3 regions of the Cupriavidus sp. NPDC089707 genome follow, and region 1 is predicted to be linked to each of the others. Evidence: predicted binding sites of a transcription regulator. Region 1 holds the regulator's gene; each other region holds the start of a gene.
The links. Region 1 encodes HrcA, which represses chaperone genes, less so after heat shock. Its sites were predicted from a motif close to TTAGCACTCNNNNNNNNNGAGTGCTAA; they were not measured.

Region 1 (5,807 bases):
CCGTGACCAGTAGGCCCCGACCTGCTGGTGCAGCGCCGAGATATACGCCGGGTGGTCATGGAAATGTTTGACCAGCCGCAGCTCGGGCTGGTTGCGCCATTGGCCCAGCACGCGGAAGACCTCGTCGAACGCGGTGGCGGTAGTGGTGCCGGAGTACTGTGGGTACATAGGCAGCACCAGCACCTGTTCGCAGCCCTGGCGGCGCAGCGCTTCCATCACTGACGCGATCGACGGGTTGCCGTAGCGCATGGCGCACGCCACCGTCACCTCGTGGCCGTTCTGGCTCAGCAGCCGCTGCAGCGCATGCGCCTGGCGCTCGCTGTAGACCAGCAGCGGCGAGCCGGTCATATGCGCCTCGCGCAGCCAGATCGACTCGTACTTCAGCGCCGACGCACGCGAGCGCAGCGGCAGGATCACGCCATGCAGCAGCGGCAGCCAGGCGGCGCGCGGGATCTCGACCACGCGCGGGTCTGACAGGAATTCCTTCAGGTAGCGGCCTACCGCCTTGGGCGTGGGTGCATCGGGGGTGCCCAGGTTGACCAGCAGGATCGCCGTGCGCGGCGCCTGCCCGTGCTGGTAGACCGGTTCGGGTGAAAACGTCATGTCGCTTCCGGGTTGGCGCGCGGCCGGGAACGCGCCATGGCGGCGCGCCGGCGCAGGCGGCGCTCGGTAGGAATGGGGCAGCTTGTCAGACCGGCCAGCCGCGTCACTGGTTCTGGCTCAGCGCGCTGGACAGCAGCCGCGCGGTGATGTCTACGATCGGGATCACGCGCTCGTATGCCATGCGTGTCGGGCCGATCACGCCGAGGGTGCCGACGATCTGCCCGTCGACCTCGTATGGCGCGGTGATGACCGCCATGTCTTCCAGCGGCACCAGTTGGCTTTCGCCGCCGATGAAGATCTGCACGCCCTGCGCATGGCTGGAGACGTCGAGCAGCTGCAGCAGGCTGGTCTTGTGCTCGAACACGTCGAACAGCCGGCGCAGCTTGTCCATGCTGGAAGACAGGTCTTCCACTTCCAGCAGCTTGCGTTCGCCGCTGATATAGACGTGGTCGTCTTCCTCGTCGTCGGCCACGCTGCCGGCCTCGACCGCCGCCTGCATCAGCTGCGACATGTCGCGGCGCAGGTCCCGCAGCTCGACGCGCAGGTGGCTGCGCACGGCGTCGAAGCTCATGCCGCCGTAGTGCGAGTTGAAGTAGTTGGCCGCCTCGATCAGCTGGGCCGGGGTGTATGACAGCTCGGTCTGGATGATCCGGTTCTGCACGTCGCCCTCGGGACTGACGATGATCAGCAGGATGCGCTTGTCGGACAGGCGCATGAATTCGATCTGCCGAAACGCCTGCGCGCGCCGCGGCGTCATCACCACGCCGGCGAAGTGCGACAGGTTGGACAGCGTGCGCGCCGCCGCCGTGATCATGCGCTGCGGCCCAAGTTGCTGGGCGCCCAGCTGGCCCTGGATCTGGCCGGTCAGCTCGGCCAGGTCGGCGTTGCGCTCCAGCGGCTTGGCCGTCAGCATGGAATCGACGAACAGCCGGTACCCGCGCGGCGTCGGGATGCGGCCGGCCGATGTGTGCGGGCTGGCGATAAAGCCCATTTCCTCGAGATCGGACATCACATTGCGGATGGTCGCTGGCGACAGGTCCAGCCCCGAGAACTTCGACAGGGTGCGGGACCCGACCGGCTGGCCTTCGGCGATGTAGCGCTCGATCAGGGTCTTGAGCAGCGTTTTGGAGCGTTCATCCATGATGCCCCGATTTTACGCAAGTTTTAGACCTTCTGGCGCCCTGCCTGGGTTGCGGCGCCGGCACCTGCTGGCAACGGCAGCGGCGGTATGGTCTAATCCCGGCATGTCCGCCCCCCCGAGAGCCAGCGCCTTGCGCACTTCGTTCAACACCGTCGCCCTGGTGGGCCGCTACTCGACCGCCGGCATCGAAGGACCGCTGGAGGAGATCGCCTCTTATATCCTGCGCAACGGCCAGGACGTGGTGTTCGAGCGCGAAACCGCGCTGGCCACCGGGCTGACCGCCTACCCTGCCCTGTCGGCCGAGGAAATCGGCAAGCACGCGGACGTGGCGGTGGTGCTGGGCGGCGACGGCACGCTGCTGGGCCTTGCCCGCCAGCTGGCCGGCTACGACGTGCCGCTGATCGGGGTCAACCACGGGCGGCTCGGTTTCATGACCGACATCGCGCTGGAAGACGCGCACACGGTGCTGCCGGACATGCTCGACGGCCGCTACGAGGCCGAGAACCGGCTGCTGCTCGAGTCACGCGTGGTACGCGACGACAGCGTCATTTTTTCCGCGCTGGCGCTGAACGACGTGGTGGTGAACCGCTCGGGCATTTCCGGCATGGTCGAGCTGGCGGTGTCCGTTGATGGCTACTTTATGTACAACCAGCGTTCGGACGGCCTGATCGTATCGACCGCGACCGGATCGACTGCCTATGCGCTGTCCGCCGGCGGCCCGATCCTGCACCCGACGCTGTCGGGCGTGGTGCTGGTGCCGATCGCCCCGCATGCGCTGTCTAACCGGCCGATCGTGTTGCCGCATGATGCCGAGGTCACCATCGAGGTCGCCAGCGCGCGCGACGCCAGCGTCAATTTCGACATGCAGTCGCTGACCTCGCTGCTGCCCGGCGACCGTATCGTGGTGCGGCGCTCGGAGAAGAGCATCAACCTGCTGCACCCGGTGGGCTACAACTACTACGCCACGCTGCGCAAGAAGCTGCACTGGCACGAATACCCGTCCGAAGACAACCGCCTCTGATCCGCCCCCAGAGCCCGAGCTAGCCACCCCGATCCGACGCCAGCCCGACTTCCCGGACCGATCTCACTTTCCGCCACGATCCGCCACGATGCTGCGCAGCCTGTCCATCCGCGATTTCGTCATTGTCGACTCGCTCGACCTGGATTTCACTTCTGGCTTCACCGTCTTTACCGGCGAGACCGGCGCCGGCAAGTCGATCCTGATCGACGCCCTGGCCCTGGTGCTGGGTGAGCGAGCCGACGCCGGCATCGTGCGCGAAGGCGCCCCACGCGCCAGCATCAGCGCCACCTTCTCGACCCACCCTGCGCTCGACGCCTGGCTGACCGAGCGCGAGCTCAATACCGAAGACGAAGACGGCGCCGGCTCGGTGCTGCTGCGGCGTACGGTCGATGCCGGCGGCCGCAGCAAGGCCTTTATCAACGGCGCCGCGGCCACGCTGGCCCAGTTGCGCGAAGTGGGGGACCAGCTGGTCGATATCCACGGGCAGCACGCGCACCAGCTGCTGCTGCGCCCGGATGCGCAGCGCCTGCTGTTCGACGCCCACGCCGGGCTGACCCAGCAGGCCGGCGCGGTGGCCGAGGCCTGGCGCGCGTGGCGCGCCTGCGTGCGCCAGCGCGAGGCGGTCGAGCACCAGTCGCGCGAGATGCAGCTCGAGCGCGAGCGGCTGGAGTGGCAGGTCGGCGAGCTCGACAAGCTCAACCCGCAGCCAGGCGAATGGGAAGAGATCCAGGCCGAGTACAACCGCCTGTCGCATGCCGCCGGTCTGATCGACGGCAGCCGAGCGGCGCTGGACGCGCTGTCCGAGGCCGACGGCTCGGTGCTGTCGGCGCTGAACACGATCGTGCACCGGCTGCAGCAACTGGCCGACGTCGACCCGGCGCTTCGCGACGTGCTGGCCGCGCTCGAGCCCGCCCAGGTGCAGGCCGAGGAAGCCGCGCACTCGCTGACCCGCTACGTCGACCGGCTCGAGCTGGATCCCGAACGGCTGCAGGCCGTTGAAGAACGCATGCAGGCGCTGCACGCCACCGCGCGCAAGTACCGCCTGCCTCCCGAGCAACTGCCCGATGAACTGCTGGCGCGCCGCCAGCAGCTCGACGACCTGCAGGCCGCGCAGGACCTGAACAAGGTGATGGCGCGCGAAGCCGCTGCCAAGGCTGCCTACCTGACGCTGGCACAACACCTCGGCCATGCGCGCTCGCAAGCCGCGCAGGCACTGTCGGCCGCGGTCACCGACGCCATGCAGGGCCTGTCGATGGCGGGTGGCAGCTTCGTCGCCGCACTGAACCCGCTGGAAGAAGGCCAGAGCTACGGCCTGGAGCAGGTCGAGTTCCTGGTGGCCGGCCATGCCGGCGTCAGCGCGCGGCCGCTGGCGCGGGTCGCGTCCGGCGGCGAACTGGCGCGCATCAGCCTGGCGATCTCCGTGATCACCAGCGAAGCCTCGCCCACGCCGACACTGATCTTCGACGAAGTCGACACCGGCATCGGCGGCGCCGTCGCCGAAGTGGTCGGCCGGCGCCTGCAGGAACTGGGCCGCGCGCGCCAGGTGCTGTGCGTGACCCACTTGCCGCAGGTCGCCGCGCAGGCCGGCACGCACCTGCTCGTCAGCAAGGAAACCACCGATGGCGGTAATGGCTCGGTCACGCGCTCGCGTATCCGCGTGCTCGACCCGGCCGGGCGCGTGGTCGAGACCGCGCGCATGCTGGGCGGGGCCACGGTCACCGCGACCACGTTGCAGCATGCCGAGGAGATGCTGGCGCAAGGCGCCGAAGCCCAGGCTGGCGCCCCGGTGCGCGGCACGGCAAAGGAAAGCCGGCGCGGCCGCCGCGCCGCCGGCTGACGCCCCCACATCGCCGCCGCATCGCCGCCGCATCGCCGCCACATCGCCGCCACATCGCGCCCGCATCGGCCTACCGAACCAACTTTCACAGGAGTCCCACCATGACCCGCCACGCGCCGCCGGCAGGCCGCCGCCACCGCCCCTTGCGCGCCGTACTGGCCCTGGCCACCGCGGCCACGGCCGCCCTGCTGGCACTGTCCGGCTGCCAGGCGCACTCCGGGGCTTCCGCCCCGCCGCCGGGCAGCATCACCGACGACCGCGCGCTGGGCGACATCATGGTCAAGTTCAAGCCGCCCGCGGTCGACATGTCCGAGGATGCCGGCAAGCTGCTGGCCGAGATCAAGGGACCGATCCGCTATGTCATCAAGCGCCCCATGTCGGGCGGGGTCTGGCTGGTGACGGCGATCTCCAAATCGGCGGATGCCACCATCGACCAGGCGGTTGATACGCTGCGCGCCTCCCCGCGTATCGAGGCCGCCGAGCCGGACCGGCTGATCCAGCCGAACCGCACCATGCCGACCAGCCGGGATATGCCCAAGAGCTGAGCGTGCCTGCGGAATCCGTCCGGAAGTGGCGGGTTCTAAACCTTCGGTAGCCCTTGCGCAAATGGAGCGGATCGTATTCCCTACATAGGATTCCCTTGCGTGTCCGATGGCGCGCGGGGTGCCTCTGGAGGAATACATGCTGCATCCCGCGCAGTCCGTCTTCCGTCACTGCTTCGCGTTGCGCCGATTTCTGGCATCCCTGACCACCATCGCTGCTCTGTGCGCTGCGGCACCGACAACCGCCGCGCTGGCAGCAGGCCCCGCGCCCCGCTCACCCCCTTCGGCTTCGGCCCCGGCCTACACCGGCCAGATCATCGTGCGCTGGCGCGATGGCACCTCCAGCGTGACCGGCAAGGAGTCGGCCGCGTCAGCAACGAGTCCGCTGCAGCAACTGCGCGAGCGCACCGGCATCGCCGCCACGCTGCGCCGGCCCATGGGCGGCAACATGGACCTGCTGCAGGTGCCGGACGAACTGGCCACCGACCCGGAAGCCGCCGCCGCGCGCCTGCGCCAGGATCCGCGCGTCGCCGACGCCGTGCCGGACCGCTGGCTGCGGCTGCACGATACCCTGCCCAACGACCCGGAATTCCGCGCCAACCAGCCTTACCTGCTGGGCACCGGCACCGCGGTCGGCGGCGTCAATCTGCCGCGCGCCTGGGA
Region 2 (5,807 bases), on a different contig from region 1:
TCGTGGTGCTGGCCGGCGACATCGCCAACGGCCGCGACGGCATCGACTGGGCCGCGCGCACGTTCGCGCAACCCGTGATCTATGTGCCCGGCAACCACGAGTATTACGAGAGCAATTTTGATGCGGTCGACCGGCAGATGGCCGAAGCCGCGGCAGAGCATCCCGGCATGCACGTGCTCAACGGCGCCGTTGCCGAGTTCGGCACCGCCAGCGGCCCCGTGCGGATCCTTGGCACGACCTGGTGGACGGATTACACGCTGTTCGGCGTCGACCGGCGCGAGGATTCGATGCAGGCCTGCGCGGGCGTGATGCTGGATCACAGGCTGATCGAAGTCGACGGCGACGACGGCAAGGCCCGCCATTTCACGCCGGAAGACGCGCTGGCGCGCCACGAGGCCGCTTCGGGCTGGCTGGCCGCGCAGCTGGCGCAGCCGTTCGAAGGCAAGACCGTGGTGGTCACCCATCATGGCCCGGACCTGGGCAGTCTTGACCCGCGCTACTCGCATGACCTGGTTTCCGGCGGCTTCCTGTCACGCCGGCCCGACCTGGTGGCGCAGGCGGACCTGTGGATTCATGGCCATACCCATACCAGTTTCGACTACTGCATCGACGATTCGCGCGTCGTGTGCAATCCGCGCGGTTATGTCAGCCGGCGCACGGGCGAGCTGGAAAACAAGCGCTTCGACTGGTGCTGTGTGGTGGAGGTCTGACGGGGAGCCGGCCTTCGGCCTCGAACCCCGAAATACAAAAACCCCCGCGGATTCACACCCGCGGGGGTTTTCGTTCAGACAGCCTGCCAGCCATGAAAGCCGGCAGTCAGTCGGCACAAATTACATCATGCCTTCCATGCCGCCCATGCCGCCCATGCCGCCCGGCATTGCCGGAGCCGACTCTTCCTTCGGCGATTCGGCAACAGCGCAGTCCGTGGTCAGCATCAGCGAAGCCACCGAAGCGGCGTTCTGCAGTGCGGTGCGGGTGACCTTGGTCGGGTCCAGCACGCCCATTTCAACCAGGTCGCCGTACTCGCCCGAAGCCGCGTTGTAGCCGTAGTTGCCCTTGCCTTCGATGACCTTGGCAACGACGACCGAAGCTTCTTCGCCGGCGTTCAGCACGATCTGGCGCAGCGGCTCTTCCATGGCGCGCAGCACGATCTTGATACCGGCGTTCTGGTCGGCGTTTTCGCCGGTCAGTGCCGAGATCGCAGCGCGGGCACGCAGCAGGGCCACACCGCCGCCGGGAACGATGCCTTCTTCCACCGCAGCGCGGGTGGCGTGCAGGGCGTCTTCCACGCGGGCCTTCTTTTCCTTCATTTCGACTTCGGTGGCAGCGCCAACCTTGATCACGGCAACACCGCCGGCCAGCTTGGCCACGCGCTCTTGCAGCTTTTCACGGTCGTAGTCCGAGGTCGCTTCTTCGATCTGGGCGCGGATCTGCTTCACGCGGCCTTCGATCGCACCTGCGTCGCCGGCGCCGTCGATGATGATGGTGTTTTCCTTGCCGATCTCGATGCGCTTGGCCTGGCCCAGGTCGTTCAGGGTAGCCTTTTCCAGCGTCAGGCCGATTTCTTCAGCGATGACGGTGCCGCCGGTCAGGATGGCGATGTCTTCCAGCATGGCCTTGCGGCGGTCGCCGAAGCCCGGAGCCTTGACGGCGGCGGTCTTCAGGATGCCACGGATGTTGTTGACCACCAGGGTCGCCAGGGCTTCGCCCTCGACGTCTTCAGCGATGATCAGCAGCGGGCGGCCAGCCTTGGCCACTTGCTCCAGCACCGGCAGCAGGTCGCGGATGTTCGAAACCTTCTTGTCGAACAGCAGCACGAACGGGCTGTCCAGCTGGACAACCTGCTTTTCCGGGTTGTTGATGAAGTACGGGGACAGGTAGCCGCGGTCGAACTGCATGCCTTCCACGACTTCCAGCTCGTCGGCCAGCGACTTGCCGTCTTCGACGGTGATCACGCCTTCCTTGCCGACCTTGTCCATGGCTTCGGCGATACGCTCACCGATCGAGGCGTCGCTGTTGGCCGAGATCGCGCCAACCTGGGCGATTTCCTTGCTGGTGGTGGTGGGCTTGCTGACCTTCTTCAGCTCTTCCACGGCGGCGCCGACAGCCTTGTCGATACCGCGCTTCAGGTCCATCGGGTTCATGCCGGCGGCAACGTACTTCATGCCTTCGCGCACGATCGACTGGGCCAGCACGGTAGCGGTGGTGGTACCGTCACCGGCGTTGTCGCTGGTCTTGGAAGCCACTTCCTTGACCATCTGGGCGCCCATGTTCTGCAGCTTGTCCTTCAGCTCGATTTCCTTGGCCACGGACACGCCGTCCTTGGTCACGGTCGGGCCGCCGAAGCTGCGCTCCAGCACCACGTTGCGGCCCTTCGGGCCCAGGGTCACCTTGACTGCGTTGGCGAGGATGTTCACGCCTTCGACCATCTTGGCACGTGCGGCGTCGCCGAACACTACGTCTTTTGCTGCCATGTTCTGAATCTCCTGAAATCTGTACGGGTGGGGCTACAAGTAACGGATTACTTGTTGACCACGGCCATGATGTCTTCTTCGCGCATGACCAGCAGTTCCTGGCCTTCCACCTTCACGGCCTGGCCGGCATACTTGCCGAACAGCACGCGATCGCCGACCTTGACGTCCAGGGCAATGTTGTTGCCCTTGTCATCCTTCTTGCCGGGGCCGATCGCCAGCACTTCGCCTTGATCGGGCTTCTCGGCAGCGTTGTCGGGAATCACGATACCGGACGCGGTCTTGGTTTCGTTGTCCAGACGCTTCACGATCACGCGGTCGTGCAGAGGACGCAGATTCATACGGACTCCTAGATACAAAAGTGAGTGTTTAATCACAAATCGGCCGGCTACCGGGGCGACGGCCGTCTGAAATGTTCAGGTGTCGCAGGGGGCACTTGATGCTGTTAGCACTCACCCCCGACGAGTGCTAATTATAGGGACGGGGTATTGCCATTTCAAGACAGCGGCTTGATGGGGGTTTTCCCGGACGGGCGATGGAAGCTCGATACCCGCCTCAGGGTCAAGTGGAAAAGATAAGGTTCTGGATGGCGAGGTGGTCCGCGTTTGGCAGCGGAAGTGATAGGTTGCATGTCAACTCCAAGCGAGATGCCGCACATCTGTCACACAAATTTCACTTTATCGGTTTCCATGATTCGACTACATTCGAATCATGGAAACCGATCACGCCCTTGAAGTGCTTGCCGCGCTTGCCCATCCGATACGCCTCTCTGTCTTCCGGATGCTCGTGCAAGCCGGGCCCGCCGGACTGCCGGCGGGCCGGATTGCCGAATTGATGGAGATGCCTGCGTCATCGTTGTCGTTCCACCTGAAGGAGCTGCACCGCGCCGGCTTGCTGTCCAGCCGCCAGGACGGTCGCTCGATCATCTACATGGCTCATTTCGAGACCATGAATGCGTTGCTGGCTTACCTCACGGAGAACTGCTGCAGCGGCAATCCGTGCTCCCCTGTGTCCACCTGTTCCGTCGCCTCCGAGTCCTGATCATGAAACGCTTCCACGTGCACGTCAGCGTCGCAGACCTGTCTGCGAGCATTCGTTATTACTCCGCGCTCTTCGCGGCCGAACCGTCGGTAGTGAAGGACGACTACGCGAAATGGATGCTTGAAGACCCGCGCGTGAACTTTGCCATCTCGGCGCGTGGCGCGGAAACCGGGGTAGACCACCTTGGCTTTCAGACTGACGACGCCGAGGAGCTGGCCGAGTTGAAGCAGCGAGCCGAAGCCGCGGACATGTCGCTGCAAGACGAAGGCGAAACTACCTGCTGCTACGCGCGTAGCGACAAGTACTGGCTGACCGATCCACAAGGCATCGCGTGGGAGCATTTCCACACCTTGGGCGATGTGCCCGTGTACGGTGATTCCCGAAAGATCGAAGCGGGCGGTCAGGAATCGGCTTGCTGTGCGCCTCGTGCTCCGAAGGGAAAGCCAATTGGCGTCGCAGTCAATGCCACGCCGTCTTGCTGCTGAGGGTGAGCCATGAGCGAAAAAATCTACAACGTACTGTTCATGACCCAATGACTACCAACGTACTGATCCTCTGTACCCACAACTCCGCCCGTAGCGTTCTGAGCGAGGGCATGCTCAATCACCTGGCCAAGCAGTTCGGACGGGATGTGCGTGCCTACAGCGCCGGAAGCTCCCCGAGCGGACGTATCAACCCGTTCGCAATCGAGGCGCTCGAAAACGCCGGCGTCGATGTCGGTGATTCCCGCAGCAAGAGCTGGGATGAATTTGTCGGCGAGAATGCGCCGCACATGCGCGTCGTCATCACGGTGTGCGACAGCGCGGCCGAGGAAGAATGCCCGTACTGGCCGGGTAGCCCGGTGAAGGTGCACTGGGGCTACCCTGACCCATCCAACACGGAAGGCGGCGACGAAAAGAAGCGCCAGGCATTCGAGCTGACCCGGCAGGCCATCGCCTACCGGATGCTGCAACTGCTGCTGCTCCCGATCGACGAGATGAGCAACGCCGAGTTGCAGGAGGCGCTGCAGCGTCTCGCGGGGAACTGAGCATGAGTAGCCAAAACGTAGCAGCGACCAGCCAGGCGGCGGCCAAACCGGCCATCAGCTTTTTTGAGCGCTATCTGACCGTTTGGGTCGCGCTGTGCATTGTCGCCGGTATCGCATTGGGGCAGATGCTGCCTGATGTCTTCCAGGCGATCGGGCGGATGGAATACGCGCAGGTCAATCTGCCGGTAGGCATTCTGATCTGGGTGATGATCATCCCCATGCTGATCAAGATCGATTTCGGCGCATTGGGCCAGGTGAAATCGCACTGGCGAGGCATCGGCGTGACCCTGTTCATCAACTGGGCGGTCAAGCCGTTCTCGATGGCGCTGCTCGGATGGATCTTTGTGCGCCATCTTTTCGCGCCACTGTTGCCTGCCGACCAGCTTGACAGCTATGTGGCCGGCCTCATTCTGCTGGCTGCAGCGCCATGCACCGCCATGGTGTTCGTCTGGAGTCAGCTCTGCAAGGGCGATCCGTATTTCACGCTGTCCCAGGTCGCACTGAACGACGCCATCATGGTAGTCGCCTTCGCGCCGGTGGTGGCGCTGCTGCTGGGCCTGTCGTCCATCGTCGTGCCGTGGGATACCCTGCTCACGTCGGTCGCCCTGTACATCGTCGTGCCGGTCATCGTCTCGCAATTCCTGCGCAAGATGCTGCTGGGCCGCGGGGTTGCGTACTTCCAGCGTGTCGTGCAACGACTGGGACCGTACTCCATCGCCGCGCTGCTCCTGACGCTGATTCTCTTGTTTGCATTCCAGGGCAAGGCCATCATCGACCAGCCGCTGGTGATCGCGCTGCTCGCGGTGCCGATCCTGATTCAGGTCTTCTTCAACTCCGGACTCGCCTACCTCCTGAACCGAAAACTTGGCGTTGCCCATTGCGTGGCGGGCCCGTCCAGCCTGATCGGCGCCAGCAATTTCTTCGAGCTCGCAGTCGCGACCGCAATCAGCCTCTTTGGCTTCCAGTCGGGGGCCGCGCTGGCGACAGTGGTTGGCGTTCTCATCGAAGTACCGGTCATGCTGGTAGTCGTCAGCATCGTCAACCGGTCGCAGTCGTGGTACGAGGTCAAGGCTCACTAACGAACTGGAAGCCCGGCGTGCGGCAGAGCACGTCACAAGTCGAATGGCGAATGACCCGCGTCACGGCAGGCGGAGGAAGCAGCGCAATGGCCTCTTCCAGCCTGTTGAGCAGCGCGGAGCTTGCAGGCTGCAACGGCAGGCGGGTTTCTGGGGAAATCACGCCGGATACTGCCAAAGCGGCTTTCACCG
Region 3 (5,807 bases), on a different contig from region 1:
GCCGCGCCGACTACGCCAAGTCGGGCCTGCCGATGCTGCCGGTCACCCACGGCGAGCGCTACACGCTGCTGCATATCCTGCTGTACACGCTGATCATGATCGCGGCGACGCTGCTGCCGTTCGTCTACGGCATGAGCGGCTACATCTACCTGGCGGCCGCGCTGGGACTGGGCGGCGGCTTCCTGGCCTATGCCTGGAAGATGTACCGCAACTACTCGGATGAGCTGGCGCAACGGACCTTCCGCTTCTCTATCCTGTACCTGTCGCTGCTGTTCGCGGCGCTGCTGGTCGACCATTACTTCAAGTTCGTGCCGCAGGTCTGACCTGCCTTGCCACGCTGCGGGCTGCGGCATCTTGTCGCGGCCGGCGCAGCGCGGCTGCGCCATCGGCGATACTCGGTGCTTTCGCCGACTTTTCCACTGCTGACCGCTCCACACAAGCTTTCACGCATGCCCAGACCCGCTTCCGGCCTGTTCTCCGCCTTCCGCCGCTTTTCCCTGCTTGCCGCGCTCGCGCTGGCGCTGGCCGCCTGCGGGCAGCAGAAGGCGTCGTTCCGCAATGTCGATATCAGCGGCGCCGCAGATTTCGGCAAGGATTTCTCTCTGCCCGACCACAACGGCAAGGTCCGCACCATTGCCGACTTCAAGGGCAAGGCGGTGGTGATGTTCTTCGGCTACACCCATTGTCCGGACGTGTGCCCGACCACCATGGCCGAGCTCAAGGCGGTGATGGAGCAGTTGGGTCCTGATGCCGACCGGGTCCAGGTGCTGTTCGTCACGGTCGATCCGGAGCGCGACACGCAGGCACTGCTGGCGCAGTATGTGCCAGCCTTCGACCCGCGCTTCCTGGGCCTGCGCCCGGCCGACGACGCCGCGCTGCAGAAGCTGGCCAAGGACTTCAAGGTGTTCTACGCCAAGGTGCCGGGCAGCTCTCCCAACAACTACACGGTGGATCACTCGGCGGGCAGCTATGTGTTCGATCCGGAAGGCCGGCTGCGGCTGTTCATCCGCCACGGCCAGGGGCCGGAGCCGATCGCGCACGACCTGAAGCAGTTGCTTTCCTGACGCCAGACGGTGCGGCATAACGTCGCACTGCTGCGATCACGGACGAAAAATCACGGACGAAAAAAAGCCGGTCCAGTCGGACCGGCTTTTTGCATGGGTGACCCGGATCAGGCAAATGCCTGCAGCGCCCCTTTCATCTTCTTCATCGCCGCGGCTTCGATCTGGCGGATGCGCTCCGCCGAGACGCCGAACTCGGCGGCCAGCTCATGCAGCGTGGCGCCGCCCGAGCCGTCATCGGCCACGTTCAGCCAGCGCGCCTCGATGATGCGGCGACTGCGCTCGTCCAGCCGGCCCAGCGCTTCTTCCAGGCCTTCGACCTGCATGCGGTCCTGGCGCTTGGCTTCCAGCACGCGCGTAGGTTCGTTGTGGTTGTCAGCCAGGTAGGCGATGGGGGCGAATTCCTCTTCGCCGTCGTCGACCTTGCCTTCCAGCGCGAGGTCGCCGCCCGACAGGCGGGTTTCCATCTCCATCACTTCTTCCGGCTTCACGTTCAGCTCGCGCGCCACGGCCTCGACCTGCTCCGGCGTGAACGTGTGCAAACCCTGCTTGTGGCTGCGCAGGTTGAAGAACAGCTTGCGCTGGGCCTTGGTGGTGGCCACCTTGACCATGCGCCAGTTCTTCAGCACGTACTCGTGGATCTCGGCCTTGATCCAATGCATCGCATACGAGACCAGGCGTACGCCCTGCTCGGGATCGAAGCGCTTCACGGCCTTCATCAGGCCGATATTGCCTTCCTGGATCAGGTCGGCGTGCGGCAGGCCATAGCCCAGGTATTGGCGGGCGATCGACACCACCAGGCGCAGATGGGACATCACCAGCTGGCGGGCGGCATCGACAGATTCGTTATCGCGGAGATCGCGCGCCAGGCGCTGTTCTTCCTCCGCGGTCAGCAACGGAATCCGGTGGACAGCCTGGATATAGCTGTCGAGATTGCCCACGGTCGCCGGGAAGGTCAGCGCAAAGCTGTTCCCGCTACGGGGCGCCGTCGGCAGACGGTTGTTAATCAGGGTTTGGTCGGCAGACAACACTGCGTTCACTCAGTCGCTCCTTTCGCATCCGGCGGTTGGATTGCCGGGTCATGCCCCGCGCGCCCTTGTAGGCGCTGCGGCGGCACTGCAACACATCTTAGCACTCCAACCGGGTGAGTGCTAATTGGAGTCCCTATGGCTTTGATAGTTCCCGTTGATTGACTCTACACATTGCATAGCGATAGCGCTATGAAGCGGCGTCCGGGACACTCGAGGCTGGGCACACCTCTGGTTAGAGCCGGTGTGTGGCCGCCGGTTCTGCATGCGAGTGGAATGATCCGTTGCTCCAGCGGCTACACTCGACGCAAGCGGCGGCAAGCTGGCATGCTTGCCAGCCTCTCTTGTATCCCCGGAGGAGTTATGTCTGCTATCGAACACTTGTTGAAGCCGCACGTGCGCGACCTGGGCGATTTCACCGTGCGCCGCCTGCTGCCGGCCGCTGCGACCCAGACGGTCGGGCCGTTTATCTTCTTCGACCATATGGGGCCGGTGCAGATGCCGCCGGGCGAGGGGGCTGATGTGCGCCCGCATCCGCATATCGGGCTGGCGACTGTCACTTACCTGTTCGAAGGCGAGATCATGCACCGGGACAGCCTCGGCAGCGAGCAGGCGATCCGGCCGGGCGACGTCAACTGGATGACCGCCGGCCACGGCATCGTCCATTCGGAGCGCTCGCCCGATTCCGTGCGCGCTGACGGCGCCCGCCTGCACGGCATCCAGACGTGGGTGGCACTGCCGAAGTCGCACGAAACTGCCGAACCGTCCTTTTTCCACCATCCCGCGGCAACGCTGCCGCGCATCGAGCAGCCTGGGGTGCGCATGGTGGTGATCGCCGGCGATGCCTTCGGCAAGACTTCGCCGGTCAAGGTCTTCAGCCGCACCCTGTACGTGGCGATCGAGCTGGAAGCGGGCGCGAGCGTGGAGATCCCCGCCGACCATGCCGAGCGCGGCATCTACCCGGTGGACGGCGCGGTGTCGCTGGACGGCGAGCCACTGCCGGCCGAGCACATGGTGGTGCTGACGCCCGGGCAGCCGGCTACGCTGATGGCGATGGCGCCGTCGCGCGTGATGCTGCTGGGCGGCGATGCCACCGACGGCCGCCGCTTTATCTACTGGAATTTCGTGGCCAGCAGCAAGGAGGCCATTGAGGCCGCCGCCAAGCGTTGGGAGGACGACCAGTTCCCGCGCGTGCCGGGTGAGCGCGACCGCATCCCGCTGCCGGCGCGCAAGCCCTGAACCGCCCGGCTCAGACCGGACTGGCCCAGGTGACGCGGGTGCCCAGCTTCAGGCACTCGCGGATGGCTTCGACCTGCGTGGCGATCGGCGCCGGCAGCGGCACGGCGCCATCGAGCACGCGCCGGATCCATGCTGCCGTCAGGCCGGCATCGTTGCCGGGCGGCAGTTCAGGCACTTCGGCCAGCGAGCCGCCGGTGGGATCGATCAGCGTCTGCTGATGCCCTTCATGCAACCAGTCGATGCGGCTGTTGCGCCGCGCATCGGCGACCACTTCGCCCTCGGTGCCGCGTGCCAGCAGCACGTTGGCCGGCTCGTGGGAGAAATAGTCGGTCAGCGTTTCGCGGTATTCCGGGTGGGTATAGCTGTACAGCCGCAATGCCTCGGCCGGTGTGTGCTCGCCCACCGGCTGCAGCATCTTGGCCACGGTATGCGACGAGTTGCGCAGGCCGATCACGGTGCGCCGCTCCAGCAGCTGCGACAGGCCGGGCGACAGCACATCGACCGGCAGCACCGCCAGCGGACCGTTGCCGCCAGTCTCGCGCAGCCGCGACGAGGCTTCGGCCGTGCTGGCGCACAGGGGGATGCCCAGCGCCTCGAACAGTGTCATGCTGGTGACGCGGTCATTGAAGACGCGCGTCCCGTGCACCAGTACCGGGATGCCTTCGCGAGCCAGCACCAGCGCCAGCAGCGGCACCAGGTTCGGCTGCTTGCGCGCGCCGTTATAGCTGGGGATCACCACCACCGGGCGCTCGGGCGGCGCGGGCAGCGGCTGGCAGTGTTCATGGGCCGCCTCGAGCATGCCGGCCAGCTCGTGCGGGGCCTCGCCCTTGATGCGGTAGGCCATCAGGATCGCGCCCAGCTCGAGGTCGGACACGCGCCCGGCCAGCATCGCGTCGAACAGGGTCTTGGCATCGTCGCGCGGCAGTGCGCGCGCGCCGTTGACGCCACGGCCGACTTCCTTGATATAGCGGGCGGCGGAAAACGGGTTGGCTGGCGTGGTCATGGCGGCGTGGGGAGGAGTCTGTTCTGGGTTCATGATAGCGGAGCAGCGCCGTCGCGCCCATCGCCGCCGATGGGCGCGACGACGGGGAGCACGCTCAGGCTGCCTCCTGGAGCGCGGGATTGCGCTGCTTGCGGTAGAGAAAGTCCAGCACCGCGGTACGGCAGGCGTGGTAGTCCCTGTCGTCGGCCAGCGCCACGCGGTCGCGCGGACGAGGCAAGTCCACTTTGAGGATCTCGCCGATGGTGGCGGCCGGGCCATTGGTCATCATCACGATGCGGTCGGCGAGCAGCACGGCCTCGTCGACATCGTGCGTGACCATCACCACCGTGCTGCGCGTGCGCGCCACGATCTTGATCAACTCGTCCTGCAGGTGCGCGCGCGTCAGCGCATCAAGCGCGCCGAAGGGTTCGTCCATCAGCAGCACCTTGGGCGCCATCGCCAGCGCGCGGGCAATGCCGACGCGCTGCTTCATGCCGCCGGAGATCTCGTGCGGGTACTTGCCCTCGGCGTGCGTCAGGCCCACCAGCGCCAGCGTCTCGTGCGTGCGCGACTTGAGTTGGGCCTTGCTCTCGCTGACGCTGAAAACCCGCTCGACGCCCAGGTAGACGTTCTCGAAGCAGGTCAGCCAGGGCAGCAGCGAATGGTTCTGGAACACGACGGCGCGCTCCGGCCCTGGCCCCGCGATCTCGCGCCCGGCGCAGATCAGCGCGCCGGTGGTTGGCGTGGCCAGCCCTGCGATCAGGTTCAGCAGCGTGGACTTGCCGCAGCCCGAGTGCCCGATCAGCGTGATGAATTCCCCCTCGGCAATCTGCAGGTTGATGTCGCGCAGGGCGACGAACGGCCCCTTGCGCGTCTTGAAGGTCTGTCCGACGTTCTCGATGCTGACGAACTTGTCCATGGCGTCTCTCCCTCGCTCTCAGTTGGCGCCGTAGCTGAAGCGCCGTGCCAGTGCCAGCAATGCATGCTCGAGCATCAGGCCGATGATGCCGATCACGAAGATCGCGATCACGATGTGCTCCACCTTCAGGTTGTTCCACTCGTCCCACAGCCAGAAGCCGATGCCGGTGCCGCCCGTCAGCATCTCGGCCGCGACGATCACCAGCCACGCCGTGCCGATCGACAGCCGCACGCCGGTCAGCATGTAGGGCAGCACCGCGGGAAACAGCACCCGCGTGAACACCTTCCACTCCGACAGGTCGAGCACGCGCGCGACGTTCAGGTAGTCCTGCGGCACGCGCGTGACGCCCACGGCGGTGTTGATCACCATCGGCCAGATCGAGCAGATGAAGATGGCCCAGATCGCCGCCGGGTTGGCGGCCTTGAACAGCAGCAGCCCGATCGGCAGCCAGGCCAGCGGCGAGACCGGCCGCAGCAAGCTGATCACCGGCGCGGTCATCGCGTTCAGGAACGCAAAGCGCCCGATTACGAAGCCGGCCGGGATGCCGATCACCGCCGCCAGGCCGAAGCCAGCGGCCA

Region 2: groES (co-chaperone GroES) is a predicted target of HrcA. The motif match lies at 2,917-2,943, and genes of this name have one in related genera.
Region 3: rpoH (RNA polymerase sigma factor RpoH) is a predicted target of HrcA. The motif match lies at 2,190-2,216, and genes of this name have one in related genera.

What each region holds. Positions count from the first base shown of each region.
Region 1 is NZ_JBIVHB010000004.1:203,596-209,402, forward strand. It holds gene hemH (ferrochelatase) at 1-603, opposite strand, end outside; gene hrcA (heat-inducible transcriptional repressor HrcA) at 707-1,744, opposite strand; gene ACIP1U_RS09530 (NAD kinase) at 1,848-2,765, shown strand; gene recN (DNA repair protein RecN) at 2,854-4,602, shown strand; gene ACIP1U_RS09540 (hypothetical protein) at 4,704-5,147, shown strand; gene mprA (MprA protease, GlyGly-CTERM protein-sorting domain-containing form) at 5,284-5,807, shown strand, end outside.
Region 2 is NZ_JBIVHB010000001.1:433,023-438,829, reverse strand. It holds gene ACIP1U_RS02085 (metallophosphoesterase) at 1-710, shown strand, start outside; gene groL (chaperonin GroEL) at 831-2,474, opposite strand; gene groES (co-chaperone GroES) at 2,522-2,812, opposite strand; gene ACIP1U_RS02070 (ArsR/SmtB family transcription factor) at 3,183-3,512, shown strand; gene ACIP1U_RS02065 (ArsI/CadI family heavy metal resistance metalloenzyme) at 3,515-3,997, shown strand; gene ACIP1U_RS02060 (arsenate reductase ArsC) at 4,045-4,539, shown strand; gene arsB (ACR3 family arsenite efflux transporter) at 4,542-5,618, shown strand; gene dapA (4-hydroxy-tetrahydrodipicolinate synthase) at 5,605-5,807, opposite strand, start outside.
Region 3 is NZ_JBIVHB010000001.1:41,863-47,669, forward strand. It holds gene cyoE (heme o synthase) at 1-323, shown strand, start outside; gene ACIP1U_RS00235 (SCO family protein) at 450-1,064, shown strand; gene rpoH (RNA polymerase sigma factor RpoH) at 1,172-2,101, opposite strand; gene ACIP1U_RS00245 (pirin family protein) at 2,453-3,328, shown strand; gene ybiB (DNA-binding protein YbiB) at 3,339-4,331, opposite strand; gene ACIP1U_RS00255 (ABC transporter ATP-binding protein) at 4,426-5,229, opposite strand; gene ntrB (nitrate ABC transporter permease) at 5,248-5,807, opposite strand, start outside.